Regions from separate parts of the Halomonas terrestris genome, predicted to be linked through region 3. Evidence: predicted binding sites of a transcription regulator. Region 3 holds the regulator's gene; each other region holds the start of a gene.

Region 1 (3,693 bases), on a different contig from region 3:
GTATTCGCCGGCACCATCATCGGCATGCTGCCCGGTCTCGGGCCGATCAGTGCCCTGGCGCTGATGATCCCGATCACCTTCGCCATGGATCCCTCCTCCGGCCTGATCCTGATGGCGGGGGTCTACTACGGTGCCATCTTCGGCGGATCGACCTCGTCGATCCTGCTCAACGCCCCCGGCGTGGCGGGGACCGTGGCCACGTCATTCGACGGCTACCCCATGGCCAGGCAGGGCCTGGCGGGCAAGGCCCTGGCCATCGCTGCCTATGCCTCCTTCGTGGGGGGGACCATCTCCATCGTCTTCCTGATGCTGGTGGCGCCGCTGCTGTCGAAGGTCGCGGTCAGTTTCGGCCCGGCGGAGTACTTCGCGCTGATGGTGCTGGGGCTGACGGCGGTGGTGTCGCTCTCCGACAAGTCGCTGGTCAAGGGGCTGATCGCCGCCGTGATCGGGGTGATGATCTCGATCATCGGCATCGACCTGCAGACCGGTACCGTGCGCTATGCCTTCGGCAGTGCCCATCTTCTCGACGGCATCGACTTCCTGGTGGTGGCGCTGGGGATCTTCGCCCTGGCCGAGGTCTTCTACATCCTGCTGCGCGGCGGTGGCGGCAAGGAGCAGCCGCGCAACGCCATCGGCTCGTTGAAGCTGTCGAGAGGGGAGGTCAAGGAGATCGCCGGTCCCATCGGCAGAAGCTCGGTGCTCGGCTTCTTCACCGGGGTGCTGCCCGGCGCCGGCGCCACCATCGGCTCCTTCCTCGGCTACAGCATGGAGAAGCGCCTGGCCAGGGATGGCGACAGCTTCGGCAAGGGCAACATCAAGGGCGTGGCGGCCCCCGAGGCGGCCAACAACGCCGCCTGCACGGGCTCCTTCGTGCCGCTGCTGACCCTGGGCGTGCCCGGGTCGGGCACCACGGCGGTGCTGCTCGGTGCCCTGCTGGTGATGGGCGTGACCCCGGGGCCGGCGATGCTGGTGGATCGGCCCGATGTGTTCTGGGGCGTCATCGCCAGCATGTACATCGGCAACATCTTCCTGCTCGTGCTCAACCTGCCGCTGATCCCGCTGATCGCCAGGATCCTCGACATGCCGCGGCCGCTCCTGCTGTCGTTGATCCTGATCTTCTGCATGATCGGCGTCTACGGGATGAGCTTCAGCGTCTTCGACCTCTTCCTGCTGCTCGGCTTCGGCCTGCTGGGCCTGGGCATGCGCCAGTTCGGGTTCCCGGCCGCACCGCTGATCCTGGCGCTGATCCTCGGCGGAATCATGGAAGAGTCGATGCGGCGTGCGCTGCAGATCTCCGGTGGCGACTGGTCGACCTTCATCGACAAGCCGATATCGCTGGCCCTGCTGATCATCGCCGTGCTGTCACTCGCCCTGCCGCTGGTGAGGAAGGTCGTGTTCCGGGCGCGGCGCGCCGGCGCCTGACGCGGCGCTCGTCCCCTCGAACGGGGGCGCCGACTCGGCCCGCTTGCAGGGCCCGGGCCGGCGGGTGCACCGCGGGAGTGCGTCGGGACGGGCGCGGTGCATGGGCAAGGGGAGGGCCCGGTGCATCATCGGGGCCTCGCCCCCTGCCCGTTGCACCGGCCGGGTGCATCCGGGCCCTTCCTTCATGGCACGGCCATGTCTCAACTTTCTGTAATAAAAGGATCTTTCTGGAGGTGCCGCCTGATGGCGCAGCGCTTGCAACGTCTTCTTGCCACACAACAACGACCCCTCCGGGGAGCAAGGAGACTTTCATGACCCTATCCCGACCCAAGACGCTGCGGCTCCGTCCCCTGACCACCGCGTTGCTGACCGCCTCCCTGCTGGGGGCCGGCGGCCAGGCCCTGGCCCAGGAGGAGCCGATCAAGGTCGGCATCCTGCACTCTCTCTCCGGCACCATGGCCATCAGCGAGACGGTGCTCAAGGACACCGTGGAGATGCTGGTCGAGAAGCAGAATGCCGAAGGGGGCCTGCTCGGCCGTCAGCTCGAGGCGGTGGTGGTGGACCCGGCCTCCAACTGGCCGCTGTTCGCCGAGCGTGCCCGGGAGCTGCTGGCACAGCACGAGGTGGACGTGGTCTTCGGCAACTGGACCTCGGTGTCGCGCAAGGCGGTGCTGCCGGTCTTCGAGGAACTTAACGGCCTGCTCTTCTATCCGGTGCAGTACGAGGGCGAGGAGTCCTCCGAGAACGTCTTCTACACCGGCGCGGCGCCCAACCAGCAGTCGGTTCCCGCCGTCGACTACCTGCATGACCAGGTCGGCGTGGAGCGCTGGGTGCTGGCGGGGACCGACTATGTCTTCCCGCGCACCACCAACCGCATCCTCGAGGCCTATCTCAAGGACGAGTTCGGGGTGGCCGACGAGGACATCCTGGTCAACTACACCCCCTTCGGTCACTCCGACTGGCAGAACATCGTCTCGGATATCCGCCGCTTCGGCAGCGAGGGCAAGAAGACCGCGGTGGTCTCCACCATCAACGGCGACGCCAACGTGCCCTTCTACACCGAGCTGGCCAACCAGGGCGTGGACGCCGCGGATATCCCGGTGGTCGCCTTCTCGGTGGGCGAGCAGGAGCTGACCGGGATCGATACCGGCCCGCTGGTCGGCCACCTGGCCGCCTGGAACTACTTCATGAGCGTCGATGCCGATGAGAACTACGACTTCATCGATGCCTGGATCGACTACACCGGCGACGAGGAGGCGGTGACCAACGATCCCATGGAGGCCCACTACATCGGCTTCAACATGTGGACCGAGGCGGTGCGCAAGGCCGGCACCACCGACGTCGACGCGGTCAAGGACGCCATCATCGGCGTGACGGTACCCAACCTGACCGGCGGCTATGCGGCGATGATGCCCAACCACCACATCACCAAGCCGGTGCTGATCGGCGAGATCCAGGACAACGGCCAGTTCGATATCGTCTGGCAGACGCCTTCCACCGTGGCCGGCGATGCCTGGTCGGACTACCTGCCGGGTTCCCGCGACCTGATCAGCGACTGGCGCGCCCCGATGCGCTGCGGCAACTTCAATGTGTCCACCGGGTCCTGTGGCGGCAGCACCGCGGCCGAAGAAGCCGAGGCCGCCCTGGCCGAGTAAGTCCCCGCGCGTTCCGCCGACCCTCGGGGCGGCGGAACGGCACGCCATCTCCGCTGACTTCATTCCAGAGGAAAAGCCCGATGAGGAATTTCCCGTGGCCCTGGCCGACGACGGCCGAGGCCGGCCGTTGCCGTGCCCAGCGCCGGACGCAGCGCTGGCGCATGGCGCTGTTGACCCTGCTGGCGCTGCTCTTCATGCCCCTGGCGGCCCAGGCTCAGCAGGGCGGGGAGGATACCGCTGCCATCGAACTGCTCGAGGCGCTGGACGTCGACAGCTTCCCCGCCAAGGGGGAGGCCATCGAGGCCATCGTCGCCAGCGACGATGAGCGAGCCCGCTACTGGCTGCAGTCGCTGCTCGACGGTCGCCTGCAACGGGCCGACGATGGCCGCTTCGTGGTGGTGCTCGACAACCGCGGCCGCGACTGGCCGGTGGAGGACGCCCTCACCGGCGAGCCGCTCGGCGAGATGTCCCGCCGCGAGCTGGATCGCATCGGTATCAACAATGCCCTGCGCAACCAGCTGCGCAGCGCCATCGCCGTGGTCGATCTCTACTCGGCGGATCTCGAGCTGCGCCGTGCCTCGGCGGAGCGCCTGATGGGCGAGGTCGATGCCGACCT
Region 2 (3,693 bases), on a different contig from region 3:
TCTCCGAGATGGCGCTCTACTACATCGGCGGCATCATCAAGCACGCGCGTGCCCTGAACGCCTTCGCCAACGCCTCCACCAACTCCTACAAGCGCCTGGTGCCGGGCTTCGAGGCGCCGGTGATGCTGGCCTACTCGGCCCGCAACCGCTCCGCCTCCATCCGCATCCCCTACACCGCCAGCCCCAAGGGCAAGCGTGTCGAGCTTCGCTTCCCGGACCCGACCGCCAACCCCTACCTGTGCTTCGCGGCGATGCTGATGGCCGGCATCGACGGCATCAAGAACAAGATCCACCCCGGCGACGCCATGGACAAGAACCTGTACGACCTGCCGCCGGAAGAGGGCAAGGCCGTGCCCACCGTGGCCCACAGCCTCGACCAGGCCCTGGAGGCCCTGGACCAGGATCGCGCCTTCCTGACCGAAGGCGGGGTGTTCACCGATGACATGATCGATGCCTACATCGAACTCAAGATGGAGGATGTGGAGCGCATCCGCATGACCACCCATCCGATCGAGTTCGACATGTACTACAGCTGCTGATGGCGCCCGCCGCGCCGTGGATCGGTAGCGGCGCCGGCTCGTTGAACGCAGAAGGGGTTCCGCCATGGCGGAACCCCTTTCTTATGTACACTATCCAAGGGACAGGTTCGGGATGCCAAATGACAGGCCGTGCCGCCAGGCCGGCCACGATGCAGGGGAATCCGTATGAACAAGGCACTCGCAGTGCTGGCGCTGGGGCTCTCGGTGAGCCTGGTGGCCCAGGCGCAGACCATCTATCGCACCACCGACGCCCAGGGCAACGTGGTCTTCACCGACAACCCGGAGCGTGGCGGCGAGGAGGTCGAGCTCGCCCCCCTCACCGTGGTGCCCTCCCGGGAGGAGGTGCGGGCAGCCCCGCCCCGGGACGAGGGCCGCGCCCCGGTGGCCTCGCCGGGACAGCCCTTCATGCCCTACGACAGCTTCCGGATCCTGGCGCCGGCCCATGAGGAGACGCTGGAGACCGGCCATGCCGGCAACATCCAGGTGGAACTCGGCATCGAGCCGGAGCTGCGTGAGGACCATCGGGTCCGGCTGCTGCTGGATGGCCGGGTCAGCCAGTCGGCCATGCACACCAGCGCCTTCATGCTCACCAACCTGGACCGTGGCGAGCGTGTGCTGCAGGCCGAACTGCTCGATGCCAATGGCGAGGTCCGTCATCGCACCTCGCCGGTGACCCTCTACGTGCAGCGGGCCAGCGTGAACCTGCCCCAGAACCCCAACCGGCCCGATTAGCTGCCCCCTCGCCGGGCATATCCGCCGCTGTGCCCGGACGGCAGCCCGAGGCCCTGTCGTGAAGCATCGCGTGACGACAGGGCCCTTGATCCCATGGATCGCGCCGAGCGTATCCGCCGCAGCGTCGACCTCGAGTTCCAGTCCCTCGACCGGGCGGAGCGACGCCGCGAGAGGCGTCGCCTCGAGCGCCGCGCACCCACCCGTGACGAGTTCGACGGGCGTCGATTCGAACGGCGCGGGTTCCGCCATGCCGACCCGGAACGGCGCTTCGAGTCCCCTCATCCTTGAGCCGTGCGGCCACTCCACCGGCCTCTCCCCTTGCTGGTGCATTCGCTCGTCGCCATGGGTGACCGACGTGCACCGCATTCCGGCGTGCACTATTGTGGTGCACTACAGGCGTGCAGACAGGCACCGAAACGGCGCCAGGGCGCTTCGCGTGGTGCTGGCGCGCTTCTTGCAACGTTATCGGCAGTACGCCTTGCCATGTCCGGACGGGGCGGCGAGACGAGAGATCACAGCCCCTCCACGGACGGTGAGCGGGACAACGCCATGATTCGAGAAGGCCCGATGTATCAACGCTTGATGGAACACCTGACCACGGCGGTGCTGCTGCTGGACGGCGAGTTGCGCCTGTGCTGGATGAACCCCTCGGCCGAGGCGCTGCTGGCCGTGAGCCTGAGCCGGGTCGAGGGTCTCGAGCTGACAGCCGTGGTGAGCAGCGCGGACGGTCTGGGTGAGGTGCTGGGCAAGGCCCGCGACGAGTTCCACCCCTTCACCCAGCGAGAGGCGCGACTGGTGATCGCCACCGGCGATGCGCTCACGGTGGACTACACGGTCTCGCCGCTCAGCGCCGATGAGCTGCTGCTGGAGATCGAGCCGCGTGACCGCCTGATGCGCATCTCCCGCGAGGAGGCGTTGCTGACCCGCCAGGAGACCATCAAGGTGCTGGCCCGCGGGCTGGCCCACGAGGTCAAGAATCCCCTGGGCGGCATCCGTGGTGCCGCCCAGCTGCTCGAGCGAGACCTCGACGACCCCGGGCTCAAGGAGTTCACCCGGATCATCGTCGAGGAGGTCGACCGCCTGCGCGACCTGGTCGATTCGATGCTGGGCCCCAACCGGGTGATCCGTCATGAGCCGCTGAACATCCACAAGGTGCTGGAGCGTGTGCGCTCGCTGCTGATCGTCGAGCGGCCGGGGGTGCATATCGAGCGCGACTACGATCCCAGCCTGCCGGACCTGTCCGGTGACGAGTCACAGATGATCCAGGCGGTGCTCAACGTCGCGCGCAATGCCGTGGAGGCGATGACCGAGGCCGACATCGCCGAGCCGCGGCTGGTGCTGCGCACCCGGGCCCGCCGCCAGTTCACCCTGGGGGCCGAGCGCCACCGGCTGGTCTGCGAGGTGGCGATCATCGACAACGGGCCGGGGGTTCCCGAGGCGCTGCGCGAGACGCTGTTCTACCCGATGGTCTCGGGGCGGGCCGACGGCAGCGGACTGGGCCTGTCCATCGCCCAGTCGATCCTGCACCAGCACCAGGGGCTGATCGAGTGTGACTCCTCCCCCGGCCGTACCGAATTCCGACTGCTGATTCCGCTGGAGAAGCGCCATGACTGATGTCGCACGTGTCGTGATCGTCGACGACGATCGCGCCATTCGCTGGGTGCTGGAGCGTGCCCTGGCCCAGCCCGACCTGGAGGTCGAGTGCATCGAGCGCGCCGATACCGCCCTCGGCCGGCTGCTCGACGATCCGCCCGACGTGCTGGTCACCGATATCCGCATGCCGGGCATCGACGGCCTGGACCTGATGTCGCGGGTGCGCGACGCCCACCCCGACCTGCCGGTCATCGTGATGACCGCCCACTCCGACCTCGAGAGCGCCGTGGCTTCCTACCAGGGCGGGGCCTTCGAGTACCTGCCCAAGCCCTTCGATGTCGATGAGGCGCTGGCCCTGGTGCGGCGTGCCGTGGCCCATGCCCGCGAGCGCAAGCGCCCGGTCAGCGTGCCCGAGGGGCTCGACGCCGAGATCATCGGCGAGGCGCCGGCGATGCAGGAGGTGTTCCGGGCCATCGGCCGGCTGTCGCATTCGCACATCACGGTGCTGATCAACGGCGAGTCGGGGACCGGCAAGGAGCGCGTCGCCCGTGCCCTGCATCAGCACAGCCCGCGGGCCGGCCACCCCTTCATCGCCCTGAACATGGCGGCGATCCCCCGGGACCTGATCGAGTCCGAGCTGTTCGGCCACGAGAAGGGCGCCTTCACCGGCGCCACCGCCCAGCGCCAGGGGCGTTTCGAGCAGGCCAACGGCGGTACCCTGTTCCTCGACGAGATCGGCGACATGCCCGCCGAGACCCAGACGCGGCTGCTGCGGGTGCTGGCCGACGGGGAGTTCTACCGGGTCGGCGGCCACACGCCGGTGAAGGTA
Region 3 (3,693 bases):
CCGAGGACTGTCGTCGGATCGCCTCGATGAGCCGCTCATGCAGCTCGCGCTGGCTGGCGCTCTTGCGCAGCCGGCCCCGGGTCTCGGCATCGTTCATCACGCCTGCGACCTGGGCCAGCAGCGCGAGATGGGCCTCGTCGGCCTCCTCCGGCACCAGCAGCACGAAGATCAGGTCCACCGGCTCGCCATCGACGGCATCGAAGTCGATGGGCTCGGCCAGCTTCAGGAAGCCGGCGATGGGCGCCTTGCAGTGAGGATCGCGGGCATGGGGGATGGCGACACCATTGCCGATCCCCGTGCTGCCAAGCCGTTCGCGGCCGATCAGGCGGCCGAAGACTTCCTGGCTGTCGAGACTCGGGGTGTTCTGGGCGATGAAGGTGCTGAAGAACTCCAGCACCCGCTTCTTGCTCCCCCCGGGCACCCCGAAGAGGGTGCGCTCGGGGGGCAGGATGGCTTCGAGTGTCATGGTGGATCAGCGGGCGCCGGCGCCCTGGGCGCGGGCCTGGACCTTCTCCTTGTGCTTGACGAGCTGGCGGTCAAGCTTGTCGGCGAGGGCGTCAATGGCGGCGTACATGTCGCCGTCCATGGCCTCGGCATGCAGATCGGCACCGGCGGCATGCAGGGTGCAGGCGGCCTGTTGCCTCTCCTTCTCCACGGAGAGCGTGACCTGCACGGTGGTGATGTTGTCATAGTGGCGTTCCACGCGAGTGAGCTTCTCGTTCACATAGTCACGCAGGGCGTCGGTCAGTTCCACATGATGGCCGGTGATGTTGACTTGCATGACACGCTCCTTCGTCCTTCGGTTGGTGCTTCGATTGTAACCCTTTTTCCTGCCGTGCAAACCCCCTGTGGAGGGCGTTGCACCCGACCGCTGATGCGGGTCATGCAAGGGATCGGAATTCCATCGCTGGAGGGGCGCTCACGCCGGGGTCCGGGAATCATCTCAGCCGCTTGCGCTCGCTGGAGGAGGGGATGCCCATGGCCTCGCGGTACTTGGCCACCGTCCTGCGCGCCACCTTGATGCCGGCCTCGTCGAGCAGGGTCACCAGCTTGCTGTCGGAGAGCGGCTTGCGCGGCGGCTCCTCCTGGATCAGCTTGCGCAGCCGGGCGCGGATCGCCGTGCTCGAGTGGGCATCGCCATCGCCGTTGCCGACCTGGCTGGAGAAGAAGTACTTCAGTTCGAAGACGCCGCGGGGGGTATGGATGAACTTCTGGGTGGTGACCCGCGAGATGGTCGATTCGTGCATCTCCACGGCCTGGGCGATGTCGGCCAGTATCAAGGGCTTCATCGCCTCCTCGCCCTGCTCGAGGAAGTCGAGCTGGCGGGCCATGATCTCGCGCCCCACGCGCAGCAGGGTGTCGTTGCGGCTCGAGAGGCTCTTCATCAGCCAGCGCGCTTCCTGCAGGTGATCCTTGAGGAACTGGTTGTCCTGGCTCTTGTCCGCGCGGCGAATCAGCGCCGCATAGTCGGGCTGGATCCGCAGTCGCGGCAGGGCCTCGGGGTTGAGCTCCACCTGCCAGCCGTGCCGGTCGTGGCGAGCGACCAGGTCGGGAATGACGTAGTCGCTGCCGGATTCCGAATAGCGACTGCCCGGCCTCGGGTCGAGTGAGCGGATCAGGGCGATGACCTCGTCGAGGGCGTCGTCGTCGAGGCCCAGGCGGCGCTTGAGCAGGCGTCGGTCGTCGCCGGCCAGTGCCTCGAGGAACTGGCGGACCAGGCGGCGCGCCTGGGGCAGCAGCGGGGTGTCGTCGGGCAGGACGGCGAGCTGCAGCATCAGGCATTCCCGCAGGTCCCGGGCGAAGATCCCCGTGGGCTCGAATTGCTGCAGCCGCAGCAGTACCTGCTCCACCTCGCGGCCCTTGAGCCCCTCGAGGCCCTGGCTCCTGAGGCCGTCGCGCAGTTCGTCGAGGGACTGGCCCAGGTAGCCGGCACCGTCCACGGCATCGATCAGGCTCTCGGCGATGTGCCGCTGGCGTTCGTTCAGGTCGGTCATCGCCAGTTGCCAGGCGAGATGACCCTGCAGGCTCTGGCCATCGGCCTGGCGCTCGAAGTCGGGGCCCTCGCCGCTGCCGGCGGGCGTGCCCAGGTCCTGGTAGGTGTCGGACCAGTCGCTGTCGACCGAGAGCTCGTCGGGGATCTCGCTGGCCCAGTCGTCGTCGGGCGTCTCGCTTGTCTCCTGCTCGCCGAAGTCATCGTCGAGCTCCAGCATGGGATTGGCTTCCAGCGCCTGCTGGATCTCCTGGCGCAGGTCCAGGGTGGAGAGCTGCAGCAGGGCAATGGCCTGCTGCAACTGGGGGGTCATGGTCAGTTGGGTGCCGACGCGAAGTTGCAGGGATGCTTTCATGGCCACGAGAGGTGTGTACTCATTCGCCGGAAAACCTCACCCTAGCCCGCCGGGGGTCGTGTTGCAAGTCGTTTATTAGCAAAAAGCGTGCCAACGGCAATTTTCATGCCGTCACATAATATCGGCATTCTTGTCATAAGGTTACAATGGTGTTTCAGAGGCGAAAGTCCTCGCCGAGATACACTTCGCGTACCCGCTGGTTGGCGAGGATCGCCTCGGCGTTGCCCTCCGCGATGATCTGCCCGTCGCCGACGATGTAGGCGGTATCGCAGATGTCGAGGGTCTCGCGCACATTGTGGTCGGTGATCAGCACGCCGATGTCGCGTGCCTTGAGCTGGCGGATGATGCCCTTGATCTCGCCCACCGAGATGGGGTCGACCCCGGCGAAGGGCTCGTCGAGCAGGATGAAGGCGGGCTCCATGGCCAGGGCCCTGGCGATCTCCACCCGCCGTCGTTCGCCGCCGGACAGGCTCATGCCGAGATTGTCACGGATGTGGGTGACGTGGAAGTCCGCGAGCAGCTCCTCCAGGCGAGCCTGGCGGCCGGCGCGATCGAGGTCGCGGCGGGTCTCGAGGATCGCCATGATGTTGTCGGCCACCGAGAGCTTGCGGAAGATGGAGGCCTCCTGGGGCAGGTAGCCGATGCCGGCCCGGGCCCGCTCGTGCATGGCCGCCCTCGACAGGTCCTGCCCATCGATGTGGACCTCGCCGGCATCGGCGCGCACCAGTCCGACGATCATGTAGAAGGAGGTGGTCTTGCCGGCGCCGTTGGGTCCGAGCAGGCCGACGATGCTGCCCTGGCCGATGGTCAGGCTGATGTCATGCACCACGCGGCGACGCTTGTAGCTCTTGGCCAGGTGGTTGGCGCGAAGTGTCTTCATGTCGTCCCTTACTGCTCGGGCTGCAGGGTCATGCGTACGCGCTGTCGCTCCTCGACACCCTCTGCCTCGGCGCGGGCCTGGACCACGCGGCGATCGAGGAAGTACTCCAGGTAGCCGCCATCGAAGGTGTCGCCGCCCTGGTGCAGCTCGGCGCGGTCGATGAGCTCCACCCGTCGCTCGGCGACGTAATAGACGATGGTGCGTCCCCAGCCGCGCACCAGCGGCTCGTCCGGCGCGGGCTGCTGCTCGATGTAGGCGCGCTCGCCGGTGGCGATGGCGTGGGAGAGTTCGCCGGCAGCGTTGCGGCGGATCTCGACCCGGTCACCGGTGAGATGCATGCTGCCCTGCCGGATGTCCACGTCACCGGTGTAGATGGCGGTGCCGGCTCGGTCATCGAGATCGAGCCGATCGGCCTCCACCTCGATCGGGGCGCTGGCGTCGCCCTCCAGGGCCAGCGCCGGGGTCGTC

The links. The regulator sigma-54, encoded in region 3, starts transcription at its own class of promoters, with help from an activator protein. The targets are predictions, from matches to a motif close to TGGCACNNNNNTTGCTNT.
Region 1: a site for sigma-54 is predicted at 1,667-1,684, ahead of urtA (urea ABC transporter substrate-binding protein). Genes of this name have one in related genera too.
Region 2: a site for sigma-54 is predicted at 1,715-1,732, ahead of glnL (nitrogen regulation protein NR(II)). Genes of this name have one in related genera too.

Annotation. Positions count from the first base shown of each region.
Region 1 covers NZ_JBMHFZ010000006.1:133,924-137,616, forward strand. The annotation lists gene ACOMD9_RS08200 (tripartite tricarboxylate transporter permease) at 1-1,422, shown strand, start outside; gene urtA (urea ABC transporter substrate-binding protein) at 1,734-3,077, shown strand; gene urtB (urea ABC transporter permease subunit UrtB) at 3,239-3,693, shown strand, end outside.
Region 2 covers NZ_JBMHFZ010000011.1:72,936-76,628, forward strand. The annotation lists gene glnA (glutamate--ammonia ligase) at 1-539, shown strand, start outside; gene ACOMD9_RS12150 (DUF4124 domain-containing protein) at 705-1,271, shown strand; gene ACOMD9_RS12155 (hypothetical protein) at 1,365-1,559, shown strand; gene glnL (nitrogen regulation protein NR(II)) at 1,839-2,885, shown strand; gene ntrC (nitrogen regulation protein NR(I)) at 2,878-3,693, shown strand, end outside.
Region 3 covers NZ_JBMHFZ010000023.1:22,306-25,998, forward strand. The annotation lists gene ptsN (PTS IIA-like nitrogen regulatory protein PtsN) at 1-466, opposite strand, end outside; gene hpf (ribosome hibernation-promoting factor, HPF/YfiA family) at 473-781, opposite strand; gene ACOMD9_RS17975 (RNA polymerase factor sigma-54) at 939-2,351, opposite strand; gene lptB (LPS export ABC transporter ATP-binding protein) at 2,500-3,225, opposite strand; gene lptA (lipopolysaccharide transport periplasmic protein LptA) at 3,234-3,693, opposite strand, start outside.